4 regions of the Aeromonas sp. FDAARGOS 1414 genome follow, and region 1 is predicted to be linked to each of the others. Evidence: predicted binding sites of a transcription regulator. Region 1 holds the regulator's gene; each other region holds the start of a gene.
The links. The regulator sigma-54, encoded in region 1, starts transcription at its own class of promoters, with help from an activator protein. The targets are predictions, from matches to a motif close to TGGCACNGTTTTNGCTT.
Positions count from the first base shown of each region.

Region 2: a site for sigma-54 is predicted at 1,763-1,779, ahead of flhA (flagellar biosynthesis protein FlhA). Genes of this name have one in related genera too.
Region 3: a site for sigma-54 is predicted at 2,202-2,218, ahead of flgB (flagellar basal body rod protein FlgB). Genes of this name have one in related genera too.
Region 4: a site for sigma-54 is predicted at 1,400-1,416, ahead of fliE (flagellar hook-basal body complex protein FliE). Genes of this name have one in related genera too.

Region 1 covers NZ_CP077210.1:3,285,971-3,289,929, forward strand. The annotation lists gene npr (PTS phosphocarrier protein NPr) at 1-45, opposite strand, end outside; gene rapZ (RNase adapter RapZ) at 66-932, opposite strand; gene ptsN (PTS IIA-like nitrogen regulatory protein PtsN) at 978-1,424, opposite strand; gene hpf (ribosome hibernation promoting factor) at 1,427-1,714, opposite strand; gene I6L44_RS14770 (RNA polymerase factor sigma-54) at 1,735-3,174, opposite strand; gene lptB (LPS export ABC transporter ATP-binding protein) at 3,240-3,959, opposite strand, start outside.
Region 2 covers NZ_CP077210.1:2,459,616-2,463,574, reverse strand. The annotation lists gene fliR (flagellar biosynthetic protein FliR) at 1-585, shown strand, start outside; gene flhB (flagellar biosynthesis protein FlhB) at 578-1,708, shown strand; gene flhA (flagellar biosynthesis protein FlhA) at 1,816-3,921, shown strand; gene flhF (flagellar biosynthesis protein FlhF) at 3,938-3,959, shown strand, end outside.
Region 3 covers NZ_CP077210.1:2,038,503-2,042,461, reverse strand. The annotation lists gene flgA (flagellar basal body P-ring formation chaperone FlgA) at 1-86, opposite strand, end outside; gene I6L44_RS08955 (chemotaxis protein CheV) at 231-1,142, shown strand; gene I6L44_RS08950 (protein-glutamate O-methyltransferase CheR) at 1,162-1,986, shown strand; gene flgB (flagellar basal body rod protein FlgB) at 2,247-2,645, shown strand; gene flgC (flagellar basal body rod protein FlgC) at 2,645-3,064, shown strand; gene I6L44_RS08935 (flagellar hook assembly protein FlgD) at 3,080-3,820, shown strand; gene flgE (flagellar hook protein FlgE) at 3,831-3,959, shown strand, end outside.
Region 4 covers NZ_CP077210.1:2,472,673-2,476,631, reverse strand. The annotation lists gene I6L44_RS10880 (efflux RND transporter permease subunit) at 1-1,108, shown strand, start outside; gene fliE (flagellar hook-basal body complex protein FliE) at 1,456-1,773, shown strand; gene fliF (flagellar basal-body MS-ring/collar protein FliF) at 1,819-3,525, shown strand; gene fliG (flagellar motor switch protein FliG) at 3,518-3,959, shown strand, end outside.

The DNA of each region.
Region 1 (3,959 bases):
AATACCCAGCTTGTTTTTCACTTCAACCGAGGCGGAAACAGTCATCGGGTCGTCCTATTGGTCCGTCAAGATTGGGGGGCACTCTTGTCGAGAGTGCGGTGGCGGATCTGCACGTTCTTGCCAAGCAAACGGAATGCACTGGCCAGCCGCTCTGCAATAAAGACCGAGCGGTGCTGACCACCGGTGCAACCGATGCCGACCGTGAGGTAGCTGCGATTGTTGCGCTCCAGATGGGGCAACCAGGTCACCAGCATGTTCTCGATCTGCTGGGTAAACAGCATCACGTCAGCCTGCGCCGAGAGGTAGTTGGCGACCGGCTCATCCTTGCCAGTGAACGGCTTGAGCTCGGGGATCCAGTGAGGATTGGGCAGGAAGCGAGCATCGAACACGAAGTCGGCATCCTTGGGAATGCCGTACTTGAAGCCGAACGACTCGAACACCAGCACCAGCTCGTTCTCTTTCTTGCCGAGTACCCGGGTTTTGATGAGCTCGCTCAGGTCGTGAATGCTGAGGGTGGTGGTGTCGATACGCAGGTCAGCGGTCGAGGAGAGTGGCGCCAGCAGGTGGGTCTCCTCCCGAATCGCCTCATCCAGCGACAGCTTGTTGCGTGAGAGTGGGTGCAAACGGCGGCTCTCGCCATAGCGTTTGAGCAGGGTGCCGTTGTCGGCGTCGAAGAAGAAGCTGGAGAACTCTACCCGCCCCTCATTGCGCACCTGAGCCAGCAGATTTTCCAGTTTCTCCGGATCGCTCGGCAGGTTGCGCACGTCGATGCTGACCGCCAGCTTGTCGTACTGGCTCTCCACCGAGACAATCAGCTGGGGCAGCAAATTGACCGGCAGGTTATCCACACAGTAGTAACCCAGATCTTCCAGCACTCGCAGGGCTACCGTTTTACCGGAGCCCGAACGTCCACTTACCACGATTAACTGCATCTTGTTCCCTCACGCCAAAACGGGTGTCTCATCCTTGGCCTGCTGTCAGGCCGAGGTCATGATCTGATAGAGCTCTTCGTCGCTGGTTGCCTGACGCAACTGGCGGCAAACCGCCTTGTCACCCAGCTTGGAAGCCATCAGAGAAAGGGTCTTGAGATGCTGCTTGCACTCGCTTTCCGGCACCAGCAAGGCAAACAGCAGGTCAACCGGTTGATTGTCGATGGAGTCGAAAGGAATAGGGTCGGCAAAGGTCATCAGGATCGCGGTTGGCGGGAACTCATCGTCAATGCGACCGTGGGGGATCGCAATACCGGCACCGATCCCGGTACTACCCATTTTTTCACGGGCCAGCAAGCATTCAAACAGCGCCTGACGGGAGGTGCCAAGGCGTTCGGCGGCCAGCTCGCTGATGATTTCGAGGGCGCGTTTCTTGCTGGTACAAGGGACTGCACTCTTGGTGCAGTCCCGACTCAGTATGTGTTCAAGTTGCATGGTTATTTTTTATTTAACTTATCTTTGTGCTTGATGATCTGCCTGTCCAGCTTGTCGAGCAAGGTGTCTATCGCAGCATACATATCGGCATGTTCAGAGTTGGCAAACACTTCGCCACCGCTGACGTGCAATTTGGCTTCCGCTATCTGGTTCAGTTTTTCCACGCTAAGCACCACATGAACATTGTTGATGTGGTCGAAATGACGCTCGAGTTTGGCAAATTTGTTATTCACATAATCACGCAGAGCTTCGGTGATCTCGACATGGTGTCCGGTCAGGTTAATTTGCATAACATCATCCTTTTGTTTGCCTAAACCAGGCGTTTGCGCTGATTGGAAGGTGGGATAAACAAGGATTCGCGATACTTAGCGATCGTGCGTCTCGCCACCATAATACCCTGTTCGGCCAGCAAATCCGCGATCTTGCTATCACTTAACGGCTTGGCAGGATTCTCTGCCGTGACCAGCTTCTTGATGAGCGCGCGAATTGCGGTCGATGAGCACTCTCCTCCTCCTTCGGTGTTCACATGGCTGGAGAAAAAAAACTTCAATTCGAAGATACCACGGGGGGTATGCATGTACTTCTGGGTCGTCACCCGGGAGATGGTCGACTCATGCATCTCCACCGCTTCGGCGATGTCATTGAGCACCATCGGCTTCATCGCCTCTTCACCATACTCGAAAAAGCCCTGTTGCTGCTCGACAATGCAACTGGCCACTTTCAGCAGGGTGTCATTGCGACTTTCCAGGCTCTTGATGAACCACTTGGCTTCCTGCAAATGGGAGCGAATAAACTGGGTGTCGGTGCTGCTGCGGGCGTTGCGGGCCATGGCGGCATAAGTCTCGTTGACCCGGATGCGGGGGGCGGAGTCGGGATTGAGCTCGACCACCCACTTGCTGCCCTTCTTGACAACGGAGACGTCGGGGATCACGTACTGGGAGTCGCTCTGGATGATGCCATTGCCGGGGCGCGGCTCCAGCAGCTGGATCAAATCCAGCACCTCCTTGAGGTCGCTCTCCTTGAGTTTTGTCTTGCGGGCGAGGGTGCGGTAATCCCGGTTGCCGAGCAGCTCCATGTGCTCGAGGATCACCTCCTTGGCCTCGTTGAGCCAGGGGGTCTGCGGGTCATACTGATCCAGCTGGATCAGCAAACACTCCTGCACAGAACGGGCAGCAATACCGACCGGATCGAAGTGCTGCACCCGCTTGAGTACCGCCTCGACCTCATCGAGCTCCACCTCTACGTCATCGCTGGTGACGGCTGCCTGGATATCCTCCAGCGCAACGGTCAGATAACCGGATTCGTCGATGGCATCGATAATGGCGAGCGCGATGGCAGCATCCACATCGCTGAACGGTGTGAGCCGCATCTGCCACAGCAGATAATCCTGCAGGTTTTCGGTGGTTTCACCCTGATAGACGCTATCTTCCCCATCGTGGATGGGGCCCGCGCTCTGGGCGGTGCCGGCAGAGTAAACCTCGTCCCAGGTGGTATCCACCGGCAACTCATCCGGCATCTGCTCCTGAGCCATGGCATCGCTGGAATCCAGCTGGCTGGCATCGACCGGCGCTTCCGGACTGGTCTCTTGCGCCTCGCTCTCTTCCTGCTCCAGCAGAGGGTTGTTTTCGAGCGCTTGCTGAATTTCCTGCTGAAGTTCCAGAGTGGAGAGCTGGAGCAGACGAATCGCTTGTTGTAATTGCGGCGTCATGGTCAGGGACTGACCGAGACGCAACTGTAATGTCGGCTTCATCTACGTCGGGATATCCTTATGTTCAGCGAGGCACTCGTCAAAGGAAATGAAGGCATGCCCCCTTACTATAGACTGAATTGATCGCCCAAATAGACGCGCTTGACCTGCTCATCGGCAAGGATGTCAGCCGGTGCACCTTCGGCAATCATCTTGCCGTGGCTGACGATATAGGCCTTCTCACATACGTCCAGAGTCTCTCTGACGTTGTGGTCGGTAATCAAGACGCCAAGGCCCCTATCTTTCAGATGCTGAATGATCTTCTTGATGTCTATCACAGAAATCGGGTCAACCCCTGCAAAGGGTTCATCCAGCAGAATAAAACGCGGCTCGGCCGCCAGCGCACGGGCGATCTCGACCCGGCGACGCTCACCACCGGAGAGGCTCTGACCCAGGTTGTCGCGAATGTGGGTGATATTGAACTCTTCCAGCAGTTGCTGAACCTTGTCTTCACGCTCTTCACGGCTCAACCCCTTGCGGGTCTGCATCACGCCCATCAGGTTGTCGAACACCGACAGGCGACGGAAGATGGAGGCCTCCTGCGGCAGGTAACCGATGCCGTTACGCGCCCGCACATGCATGGGCTGCAGGCTGATGTCCTGATCGTCGATGGTGATGAGACCGGCATCGCGCTGCACCAGCCCCACGATCATGTAGAAGGAGGTGGTCTTGCCCGCCCCGTTGGGGCCGAGCAGGCCGACAATCTGGCCGGTGCCCACTTCCAGGCTGACGTCACTCACCACCATGCGGCGCTTGTAGCTCTTCTGCAGACCCACTGCTTTTAACAC
Region 2 (3,959 bases), 830 kb from region 1:
CTGGTCTTGGGCCAGCAGCTGCTGATCGGTATTGCGCTGGGGTTGATGACCCAGTTTCTGATGGAAAGCTTCGTGATGGCGGGGCAGGTGATAGCCATGCAAACCAGTCTGGGTTTTGCCACCCTGGTGGATCCGATGAATGGCCAGTCGGCCCCTGTGGTCGGTCAGTTTTATCTGATGCTGGCGACTCTGGTATTTCTGGCGCTTGATGGTCATCTGGTGATGCTACGCCTGGTTATCCTCAGTTTTGAGACGCTACCCATCTCCGATAGCGGTCTGTCACTCTCTTCTATGCAAACCCTGAGCGCGTTCCTGGGGGTCATGTATCAGGCCTCGCTGGTGATGGCCCTCTCTGCCATCGTGGCGCTGTTGCTCATCAACTTCGCTTTTGGCGTGATGACCCGGGCAGCCCCCCAGCTCAATATTTTCAGTATCGGTTTTGCCGTCAGCATGATGTCGGGTTTGCTTATCCTCTGGCTTACGATCGGCGGGTTCCTCGGCCATTTCGACACCTTGTGGGAGCGGGTGCAGGAGGTCAGTTGCGAGCTGATTGACACCCAATGTTTCGGAGGTGTCAATGGCTGATACCGACCAGGAACGTACCGAACAACCCACGGGCAAACGACTGCAACAGGCCCGTGAAAAAGGGCAGATTGCACGTTCAAAGGAGCTGGGAACAGCCAGTGTGCTGTTGTCAGCCGTATTTGGCCTGCTGTTTATCAAGGGTTACCTGGCGAACGCCATGCTCAAGGTGGTGACCATGGGCTTCACGCTGAACAGAGAGCAGGCTTTCGATCCCAATGCCATGGTTGCCATGGTGCCGGCGCTGCTGGGGGAACTGGTGTTTCCGCTCGGATTGCTATTCGCTCTGGTCGCTATTGCAGCTTTTATCGGCAATATCCTGATGGGGGGGATGAACTTCTCCACTGAAGCAATGATGCCGAAATTCAGCAAGATGAGCCCCATCAGCGGGTTCAAGCGGATGTTTGGGGTGCAGTCGCTGATTGAGCTGGTCAAGTCCATCGCCAAGGTGGTGTTCATCACCCTGTTTGCCTGGTGGATGCTCTCCAGCCAGTTTGATCATCTGCTCAACCTCTCCATGGAGGGATTCCCCGGTGGGATTATAGATGCCCTCGACCTTTTTTTGTGGATGCTGATCATTCTTTGCTGTGCCCTGTTGCCTATTGTTGCCATCGATGTGCCGTTCCAAAAATGGAACCATATGCGTCAGCTCAAGATGACCAAGCAGGAGGTGAAGGACGAGTTCAAGGATAGCGAGGGTAAACCCGAGGTAAAGGGCAAGATCCGCCAGTTGCAGATGCAGATGGCGATGCGCCGGATGATGGGGGATGTACCCAAGGCTGATGTGGTGATCACCAACCCGACTCACTACTCGGTAGCGCTCAAGTATGATGCGGGCAAACCCGGTGCTGCGCCCAAGGTCTTGGCCAAGGGAACTGATGAAATTGCAATGAAGATCAGGGAGATAGCTAGAGAATACGAGATACCCATCATGCCGTCACCGGCCTTGACCCGGGCTATCTACCACTCTACCGAGTTGGGCCACGAGATCCCGGAAGGGTTGTTTGCGGCGGTTGCCCAGGTTCTGGCCTATGTCTTCCAGCTCAAGAAATTCCGCCGTGGCCAGGGGCGCCGTCCTCAGCCGCTGGCTAAAGATCTGCCCATTCCGACCGAATATCGCAAATGACAAAGTTCTGACGTTGTCAAAATAAATTCATTGCATTTCAATGTGTTGCATTGTTGGCTTAATGTTTGCTTTAATCTGGCACCAGCAGGTTGACATTGAGAAGAGCGATGGAATTCAAGGCAGTATTGGGCCAGTTAAAACAGTCTCGGGGAGTATTGAGCAAAGGCCTTGGTACCCCTCTGCTGGTATTGGCCGCGCTCGGCATGGTGGTGTTGCCCATCCCGCCACTGATGCTGGATGTGCTCTTCTCCTTCAACATTGCGCTCTCTATCGTGGTGCTGCTGGTATCCGTCTATACCCGGCGCCCCCTCGAATTTGCTGCTTTCCCGACCGTATTGCTGCTGGCCACCTTGCTGCGGTTGGCATTGAACGTGGCCTCGACCCGAGTGGTGTTGCTGGAAGGTCACAATGGCAGTGCAGCGGCAGGCCATGTGATCGAGGCATTCGGTAATGTGGTGATCGGCGGTAACTATGCAGTCGGCATCATCGTCTTTACTATCCTGATGATCATCAACTTTGTGGTTATCACCAAGGGGGCCGGGCGGATCGCGGAAGTGAGCGCCCGTTTTACTCTGGATGCGATGCCGGGCAAACAGATGGCCATCGATGCCGATTTGAATGCCGGCCTCATCAACCAGGAAGAGGCGAAGAAGCGTCGCCAGGATGTGACCCAGGAAGCGGACTTCTATGGCTCTATGGATGGTGCTTCCAAGTTCGTCAAAGGGGATGCCATTGCGGGCATCATGATCCTCTTCATCAACATCATCGGCGGCTTTATCATCGGGATGATGCAGCATCATCTTACCTTCAGGGAGTCTGCCGAGATCTATACCCTGCTGGCGATAGGTGACGGTCTGGTGGCGCAGATCCCCTCCCTGTTGCTCTCTATCGCCGCCGCCATCATAGTGACCCGTCAGAATACCGATCAGGATATGGGCACGGCGGTATTGGGCCAACTGTTCGACAATCCCAAGGCCTTGATCATCTCTGCCGGTATCCTGCTGATGATGGGACTGGTGCCGGGGATGCCGCACTTCGCCTTCCTGAGTCTGGGGGCGATCGCTGCCGCTGGAGCCTGGTGGCTGCTGCGCCGCGAGAAGCTGGCGGTAGCCAAAGCAGCCAGCGGCGAGTTGATGCCGACCAGTACTGACCAGCCATCGCATGAACAGAAAGAGTTGAGCTGGGACGATGTGATGCCGGTAGACATCATCGGGCTGGAAGTGGGTTACCAGCTAATCCCGCTGGTGGATCGCAATCAGGGGGGCGAACTGCTCAACCGGATCAAAGGGGTGCGCAAGAAACTCTCGCAAGAACTGGGCTTTCTGGTGCCTGCCGTCCACATCCGCGACAACCTGGATCTGGCACCAAATCAATATCGCATCACCTTGATGGGAGTCAGTACCGGCGAGGCCAGCGTCTACCATGATAAAGAGATGGCCATCAACCCGGGGCAGGTATTCGGCCAAATTCAGGGGATTGCTACCCGGGATCCCGCGTTTGGACTTGAAGCAGTGTGGGTAGCCAAGGAGCAGGTGTCACAGGCGCAGACCCTGGGGTATACAGTGGTGGATACTGCGACCGTAGTTGCCACCCATTTGAGTCAGATCTTGACCAACCATGCCTCACTGTTGCTCGGCCATGACGAGGTACAACAACTGCTCGACATGATTGGCAAACACCAGAGCAAGTTGGTCGAAGGGTTGGTACCGGAAGTGATCAGCATGGGTAACCTTGTGAAGGTATTGCAGAATTTGCTCAATGAAGGGGTGCCAATCCGCGATATGCGCACTATCCTGCAGACCCTGGTTGAATACGCGCCGCGCAGTCCGGATCCGGAAGTGCTCACCGCGGCTTGCCGGATTGCCCTGCGTCGTCTGATTGTGCAGGAGATTGCCGGCCCAGACCCAGAGCTACCGGTGATAACATTGGCACCTGAATTGGAACGTATATTGCATCAATCCCTGCAGGCGGGTGGAGGTGATGGTGCCGGTATTGAGCCGGGTCTGGCGGAGCGAATGCAGCGCTCGCTGGTGGAAGCCACTCAACGACAAGAATTGGAAGGCCAACCGGCTGTGCTTCTGACATCGGGGATCCTGCGCAATACCCTGGCGAAATTTGTCAAGAATGCCATTCCTGGATTACGTGTGCTGTCCTATCAGGAAGTGCCGGACGACAAGCAGATTCGCATCGTCAGTGCGGTAGGGCAGAACTAGTTAGCGGAGACGACGGGTGAAGATTAAGCGGTTTTTTG
Region 3 (3,959 bases), 1.2 Mb from region 1:
TCTCTCAGATAGGTTGTGACATCCGAGGCATGGCTCGAGGATATGCTGCCAAAAAAGAGGCTGATGAGTAAAAGTCGGTTAATCATTTTCGCTCGTCGGTCGATAAGTTGTTCACGCATATCACCATATTTAACTATGATTGCTTCAGAATCTGTTTGTTGTCACATCGATAGTCTGACGCAATCCATCACGCATGCATGATTAATGCCAAGCGTTTTTAGGGAGTGTTTATGGCCAGTATCCTGGACTCGGTCAACCAACGTACCCAGCTAGTGGGGCAAAACCGGCTGGAATTGTTGTTGTTTCGTCTCAATGGACGTCAAAGATTTGGCATCAACGTATTCAAAGTGCGTGAAGTGTTGCAGTGCCCCCCCTTGACCGTGATGCCCAAGTTGAACTCCTGTATTCGCGGAGTGGCTCATATTCGTGGCCAGACTATCTCGGTCATCGATCTCAGCATGGCAATGGGCAAGCGCCCCATTGAAGATTTGAGCAAGTGCTTCATTATCATCTCCGAGTACAACCGCTCCATTCAGGGTTTTTTGGTGCACTCGGTCGAGCGCATCATCAATATGAACTGGGAATCTATCCTTCCTCCCCCCAAGGGGGCTGGTCGCATCAACTATATGACGGCGGTTACCGAGGTTGATGGCGAGTTGGTCGAGATCCTCGACGTTGAACGTATTCTCAACGAAATATCTCCGGTTTCTACTGAGGTCAGCCAGGAGCTGGTGGAGGCCAGTGTCGAGCATCCGACCTTGGGACGTCCCGTATTGGTTGCTGACGACTCTTCGGTTGCGCGCAAACAGGTACAGCGTGCGCTGGAGGCGATCGGAGTTGAATGCGTGCTGGCAAAAGATGGCCGCGAAGCATTGAACATGCTGCTGGAGATGACCAAAAATGGCCCTATCAAGGATCAGATTGCGCTGGTGATTTCCGATATCGAAATGCCCGAGATGGATGGCTATACATTCACTGCCGAGATCCGGAATAATCCCAATCTCAAAGATTTGCATGTTATTCTGCATACCTCGCTCAGTGGTGTATTTAACCAGGCTATGGTGCAAAAAGTTGGTGCAAACAACTTTATTGCCAAGTTCCAGCCTGATGAATTGGCCAAAGCCGTACAAAACGCACTCTAATTTAAAGAAGAACAGCTGCATGAAGACACTTTCGGATGACTTATACAAACAGTTCAGCAACTTTCTTGCGGTTCAGAGCGGGATCGTGCTGGGTGATAACAAACAGTATCTGGTGAAGAGCCGTCTTTCACCTTTGATGGCACAGTTTGGCATCGAGAGTCTGTCTGAACTGGTCACCCGTGCAATGAGTGTACGAGAGCGTGACCTGAAAATGGCGGTTGTTGATGCGATGACCACTAACGAGACCCTCTGGTTTCGTGATACATATCCGTTCCAGCTGCTGACCGACAAGATTTTTCCTGAATTGGGCAAAAGTGGTCGCCCTGTCAAGATTTGGTCTGCTGCCTCATCTTCGGGACAGGAGCCATATTCTATCGCCATGACGGCGCTGGAGCAGCAGATGAAGAAGCCGGGTACCTTGCCCGGTGGAGTGCAGATTGTCGGGACAGACATATCGACTACCATGCTGAATCAGTGCAAGGAAGGGGTATATGACAGTCTGGCTTTGGCACGCGGATTGTCGCCAGAGCGCAAGAAGATGTTTTTTGAGCCCTATGGTGACAACAAAATGCGGGTGGTAGAGCGAGTCAGAAAATTGACCACCTTTCGGCCGCTCAATCTGCTGGAGAGTTATAGTCTGCTCGGTAAATTTGACATCATTTTTTGCCGTAACGTGCTTATCTACTTTGCACCGGAAGTGAAGTCAAAAATCCTCAACCAGTTTGCATCCAGCCTCAATCCTGGTGGATACCTGATGCTGGGAGCGTCGGAATCGCTGGCGGGTTTGACTGACCGATTCGAGATGATTCGGTGCAATCCCGGAATTGTTTACAAGGTCAAATAACGTTGCAGCCCATGGTATTCAATGAGTTGTGATTGGTGACATTGTTATAAGAGAAGGAGGCACAGTGCCTCCTTCTCTCTTTATGGCTCCATTCTTATAGCTCCATTCGTGATGGCATTGCACCATGTTCCTATCTATCGCGCAGCAGATCCTTGCACTCCGTTTAAAGGCTTTTATAGCTAGGCTCGACGGCCCGCAGCATTTTGAAAATCGTCTGGCACATCTCTTGCAGGCAAAATATACCAAGCAGGAGGTGTGCTATGGCTTTTTCATTCGACAAGGCATTTGGTATCCATCAATACACGCTGGGTGTTCGCGCCAAGCGTGCCGAGGTGTTGTCCAGCAATATTGCCAATGCGGACACGCCAGGTTTCAAAGCAAGGGATATCAACTTTGCACAGGCATTGCAGGATGCCCAGCATAAACAGGGTTTTGGCCTGGTAACAACCAGTGAAAAGCACTTTGCCTTGAATATGGATGCCCCCGGTACTGTTCAATACCGCAATCCGTTGCAGCCTGATACGGGTGATGGCAACACGGTGGATGTGCAGCAGGAACGGAGCGAGTTCTTGCGCAACAGTCTGGAGTACCAAACCTCCCTGGAATTTATGAATCGCAAGATCAGTGGCCTGCTTAAAGCCCTGAAAGGAGAGCAGTGATGAGTTTGTTCAAGGTCTTTGATATTGCCGGCTCGGCCATGAGTGCGCAGTCCGTGCGCCTCAATACAGTTGCCAGCAACATGGCCAACGCGGACAGCGTAAGCTCCAGCGTGGAAAACACTTACCACGCCAGGCGGCCAGTTTTTGCCGCTCAGCTCGATCAGGCCATGTCAGACAAGCAGGGATCGGTCGGCGTTGAGGTGAAGGGCATTGTCGAGAGCAAGGCTCCACTGCTCAAGGAGTACAACCCCAACCATCCGATGGCGGACAAGGATGGCTTTATCTTCAAACCGAACGTCAACATGGTTGAAGAGATGGCTGACATGATCAATGCCTCGCGCAGCTACCAGACCAATGTACAGGTTGCAGATTCGGCCAAGAAGATGCTGCAGCAGACGCTCCAGCTTGGCAAATCCTGATAGGAGGGATGCAACATGGTCGACACCACAAACAGTGTGAACGGCATTGGCCGTACCACGACCCAGACCACAGGCACCACAACGACGCCGAAGAAAGAGCTGGATCAGGCTTCGTTTATGAAACTGCTGACCATGCAACTATCATATCAGGATCCCTTCAAGCCGGTGGACAATGCCCAGATGCTCTCCCAGATGGCTTCCATGTCTACCTCGGAGGGGATCAGCAGTCTGTCTACCCAGATGGGCAAGCTCAATGAGCAGATGATCTCCAGCCAGGCTCTGCAAGCATCTTCTCTGGTTGGCCAGAATGTACTCTTGCCCAGCAATGTGGGCTATCTGGACAAGGAGGGCCCTGTTTCCGGTGTCGTTCAGGTTGGCACGACCAATCAATACGCGGGTGTCAAGATTATCGTTGAAGACGAGGCGGGTCAGGTCATCAAGGAATTTAGCCTGGAAGGAGAACAGAAGGGCAATGTGGAGATCGCCTGGGATGGCACTGACAAGGCGGGCAACCGGGTCAAGCCAGGCAAATACGTGATCAAGGCCAGTGGCAGTGTGGATGGCAAGGCAGAAACTATTCCCACATACGCTTATGGCAAGGTCGACAGCGTTGCCCTGGGGAATGCAACAAATCCCACAATGCTTAATTTGAAGGGACTGGGGAGCACCCTGCTGAGTTCCGTCCTGCAAATATCAGGCACCAATCCAAACCAGACGGCTACTCCGTCAAAAACCACGTCGACAGCATCGATCTAAGGAGCTGGATATGTCATTTAACAATGCCTTGAGCGGTGTCAACGCGGCACAAAAAGACTTGAACGTCACCGCTAACAACATTGCGAACGTCAATACAATGGGCTTTAAAGAGTCCCGTGCCGAGTTTGCGGATGTCTAC
Region 4 (3,959 bases), 810 kb from region 1:
GCAGGGCAACGACTATGCCGAGCTCTACCAGCAGGGGCTAGAGCTGCAAAAAGCAGCGCAGGCCAGTGGCCTGATGATAAGCCCGGATCTCGACTACGCCGAGAAAACGCCGGAGCTGCAGGTGACCGTCTCGCGCGACAGCGCCAGCCAGCTCGGCATACCGGTCTCCACCGTTGCCAGCACCCTGCAGGCGATGTTGGGCGGGGTGAGCAAGACCACCTATGTGGACAGGGGCGAGGAGTATGACGTCTATCTGCGCGCCAACCAGAAGGAGTTCAACGGCATCTCGGATCTCGGCCGCATCTACCTGAAAGCGGCCAATGGCGAGATGGTGAGCCTCTCGACCCTGGCGACCGTCAAGCAGGTGGCGACCGCCAATCGCCTCAACCACTATCAGCGCCAGAAGGCGGTGACCCTGACCGCCGATGTGGCACCGGATCACACCCTGGGCGAGGCGCTCGACTTCCTCGACGGCTGGGCCAACGAGCATCTGCCGAGCGGCATGACGGTCGATTACGCCGGTGACTCCAAGGATTACCGCGACAATCAGGGGGAGATGGCGATGGTCTTCGGCCTCGCCCTGCTGGTGGTCTATCTGGTGCTGGTGGCCCAGTTCGAGAGCACCCTCACCCCGACCGTGGTGATGATGACGGTGCCGCTCGGCATCTTCGGCGGTCTGCTTGGCCTCTGGCTGACGGGGCAGGAGATGAGCATCTACAGCCAGATCGGGATGATCATGCTGATCGGCATGGTGACCAAGAACGGTATTCTCATCGTCGAGTTCATCAACCAGTTGCGTCAGCGCGGTGAAGGATTCGAAGAGGCGATCATCGCGGGTTCGGTGCGCCGTCTTCGGCCGATCCTGATGACCTCGCTCACCGCCATCATCGGCGCTGTGCCGCTGATGCTCTCCATGGGGGCTGGCTACGAGAGCCGGATGGCGGTGGGGACCGTGGTCTTCTTCGGTCTCTCCTTGGCGACCCTGGTTACCCTGCTGGTGGTGCCCGCCACCTACCACCTGATCGCCCGTCACGCCGGCATGACCGGGCAGCGGGATCAGCAGGTAGATGAGGCGCTGGCCGCCAGGGGGGACACTTCTGAGCCATAACGGCAGTGTCCGATGCCAGCTTTGACTGGGGCCGTGGAGCGCATCAGTCCGCACCCACAAGCGTGCAGAGCCCGATAGCCGGCTCTGCACGCGCCATCCCCCCGGACTGATAGCCCGTCGAGTGGTTAATCTTCACAACAAACCACTGGTCAAGTGGCTCGACAAACATCACGGTTCTACGGTGTGGCCGGTTACGGAGCCGTGCCGTGCGTGAAGCGGCCTATTCCCCGATCCCCCTCATCATCTCTTTTTCCCCTCCATTTCTGCGGCTTGAGATCGTTTTTACCTAATTGGCACTTTTATTGCTTTTGGTCCGTCAGCGTCAATGATTTGTCTGGGGACAGAAAATGGAAATTAGTGCAAGCAGCCTGATGCAAGAGATGCAGGCTCTCAAGGTAGAGGCCGGTGCAACCCCGCTGTCACAGCCTGGCCGTCAGGTGACCTCCGATTTTGGCCTGCTGTTGCAGCAGGCGCTCGGTAACGTCAACGAGTTGCAGGGCGCAGCCAATGATCTGCGCACCCGTTTCGATATGGGCGACAAGTCGGTGGATCTGGCCGAGGTGATGATCGCGGGCCAGAAATCCTCCATCGCCTTCGAGGCGACGGTGCAGGTGCGCAACAAGATGGTTGATGCCTACAAAACCATCATGAATATGCCGGTCTGAGCGATGACCGTGCATCATGACATGTCAGCAATAAGGACATAAATCGTGGCTACTGACCAAAATGGCGATCTGCTGATAAACGATGAGGGCACCGCCGCCCTCGATGCCAACGAGCAGAAGAGCTCGGCACTGGGATTCTTGTCCAATACCGATGTACTGCGCCAGATCACTCTGATCCTGGGGCTTGCCATCTGCCTGGCCATCGCCGTCTTCATCCTGCTGTGGGGCAAGGAGCCGGATATGCGCCCTCTTGGCACCTATACCACTCAGGAGCTGGTGAAGACCCTCGACTTCCTCGATCAGCAGAAGATCCCCTATGAGGTCGATGGCAAGAGCGTGCTGGTTAGTGCCGAGAACTTTGCCAGTATCCGGTTGGCACTGACCCGGGCCGGCCTCACCAATGCGGCCGATGTAGCCAATGGTGGAGAGGATATTCTGCTCAAGGACTCCAGTTTCGGTGTCAGCCAGCGGATGGAGGCCGAGCGCCTCAAGTTGAGTCGCGAGCGCCAGTTGGCGAGCGCCATTGAACAGTTCCAGAATGTGGCCAAGGCCCAGGTGCTGCTGGCCATCCCCAAAGATAACGTCTTTGCCCGCAACGAGCGCAAGCCCAGTGCTACCGTGGTACTCAACCTGAAAGGGGCGGCACTGGGGCAGGGGGAGGTGGACTCCATCGTCGATATGGTGGCCTCTGCGGTACATGGCCTGGAGCCGACTCGTGTCACCGTCACCGACCAGAATGGCCGCCTGCTTAATTCCGGCTCCCAGGATCCCGTCTCTGCCCAGACGCGCAAGGAATTTGCGATGCAGCAGAAGCAGGAGCTGGAGTACAAGCAAAAAATTGACGCCATTCTGATCCCGGTGCTTGGCGCCGACAATTATACGGCGGAAGTGGATCTCTCCCTCGACTTCTCCCAGCAGGAGCAGACCCGCAAAACCTACAACCCGGATCTGCCTGCAGTGCGCTCCGAGATGACGTTGGAAGAGAACAGCTCCGGCGGCAGCAATGGCGGTGTGCCGGGGGCTCTCAGCAACCAGCCCCCTGCCGCGTCCAATATTCCTGAACAGGCCACTGGCGGTGATGGGGCCAGCGTTGCTGCCTCGGGGCGTTCTCGCAAAGAGGCGACCCGCAACTTCGAACTGGATACCACCGTCAGCCATACCCGGCGCCAGATGGGGGGCATTCGCCGCATGACCGTCTCGGTCGCGGTGGATTACAAGGCGGTGCCCGGTGCCGACGGGGCTGTGACCCGCGAAGCGCGCACCCAGGCGGAACTCGATACCCTGCGCCGTTTGCTGAGCGGTGGCCTTGGCTTTGATGTGACCCGTGGTGATACCCTCGAGGTGGTCGCCATTCCGTTCAATCGTCCCGAGCTTGATACCGTGGCCGAGGTGCCGCTCTACGATCAGCCCTGGTTCTGGCGTGCGGTACGGATTGCCGCTTCGGTACTGGTGATTATTGTCTTGATCGTCACCGTGGTTCGCCCCATGCTCAAGCGGCTGCTCTATCCGGATGCCAAGCCGGAAGGGGAAGTGGACTTTGACAACCACACCGTATTGGGGGGTGACGACGAGCTCAGCTTGCTGGCAGCCCAGGTTGAGGGAGAGCAGGTATTCGGGGTGCGCGATGGTCAGCTGAAACTGCCGGATCTGCACCGTGATGAAGATTTGCTCAAGGCGGTGCGTGCGCTGGTGGCGAACGAACCGGATCTGGCCGCTCAGGTCATTAAAGAGTGGGTAACCAAAGATGCCTGAAGAAACTAAAAGCCAGGTGACCGGCAACGACATTACCGACAGCCAGCGCCAGTTGCTGGATCAGATGTCCGGTATGGAGATGGCGGCTGTATTGATGTTGAGCCTCAACGAAGAGGATGCCGCCCAGATCTTCCGCCATCTCGAACCCAAGCAGGTGCAGCGACTCGGTATGTCGATGGCCTCCATGTCCGATTTCAGTCACGATCGGGTGGCGGCGGTGCACCGTCAATTCATCGACGATATCCAGAAGTACACCAACATAGGTATCGGTAGTGAAGACTTTGTGCGCAAGGCGTTGGTGGCGGCCCTTGGCGAGGACAAGGCGAGCAACCTGGTGGACCAGATCATTCTCGGTTCCGGCGCCCGTGGCCTCGATTCGCTCAAGTGGATGGATGCCCGTCAGGTGGCCAGCATCATCCAGAACGAACACCCGC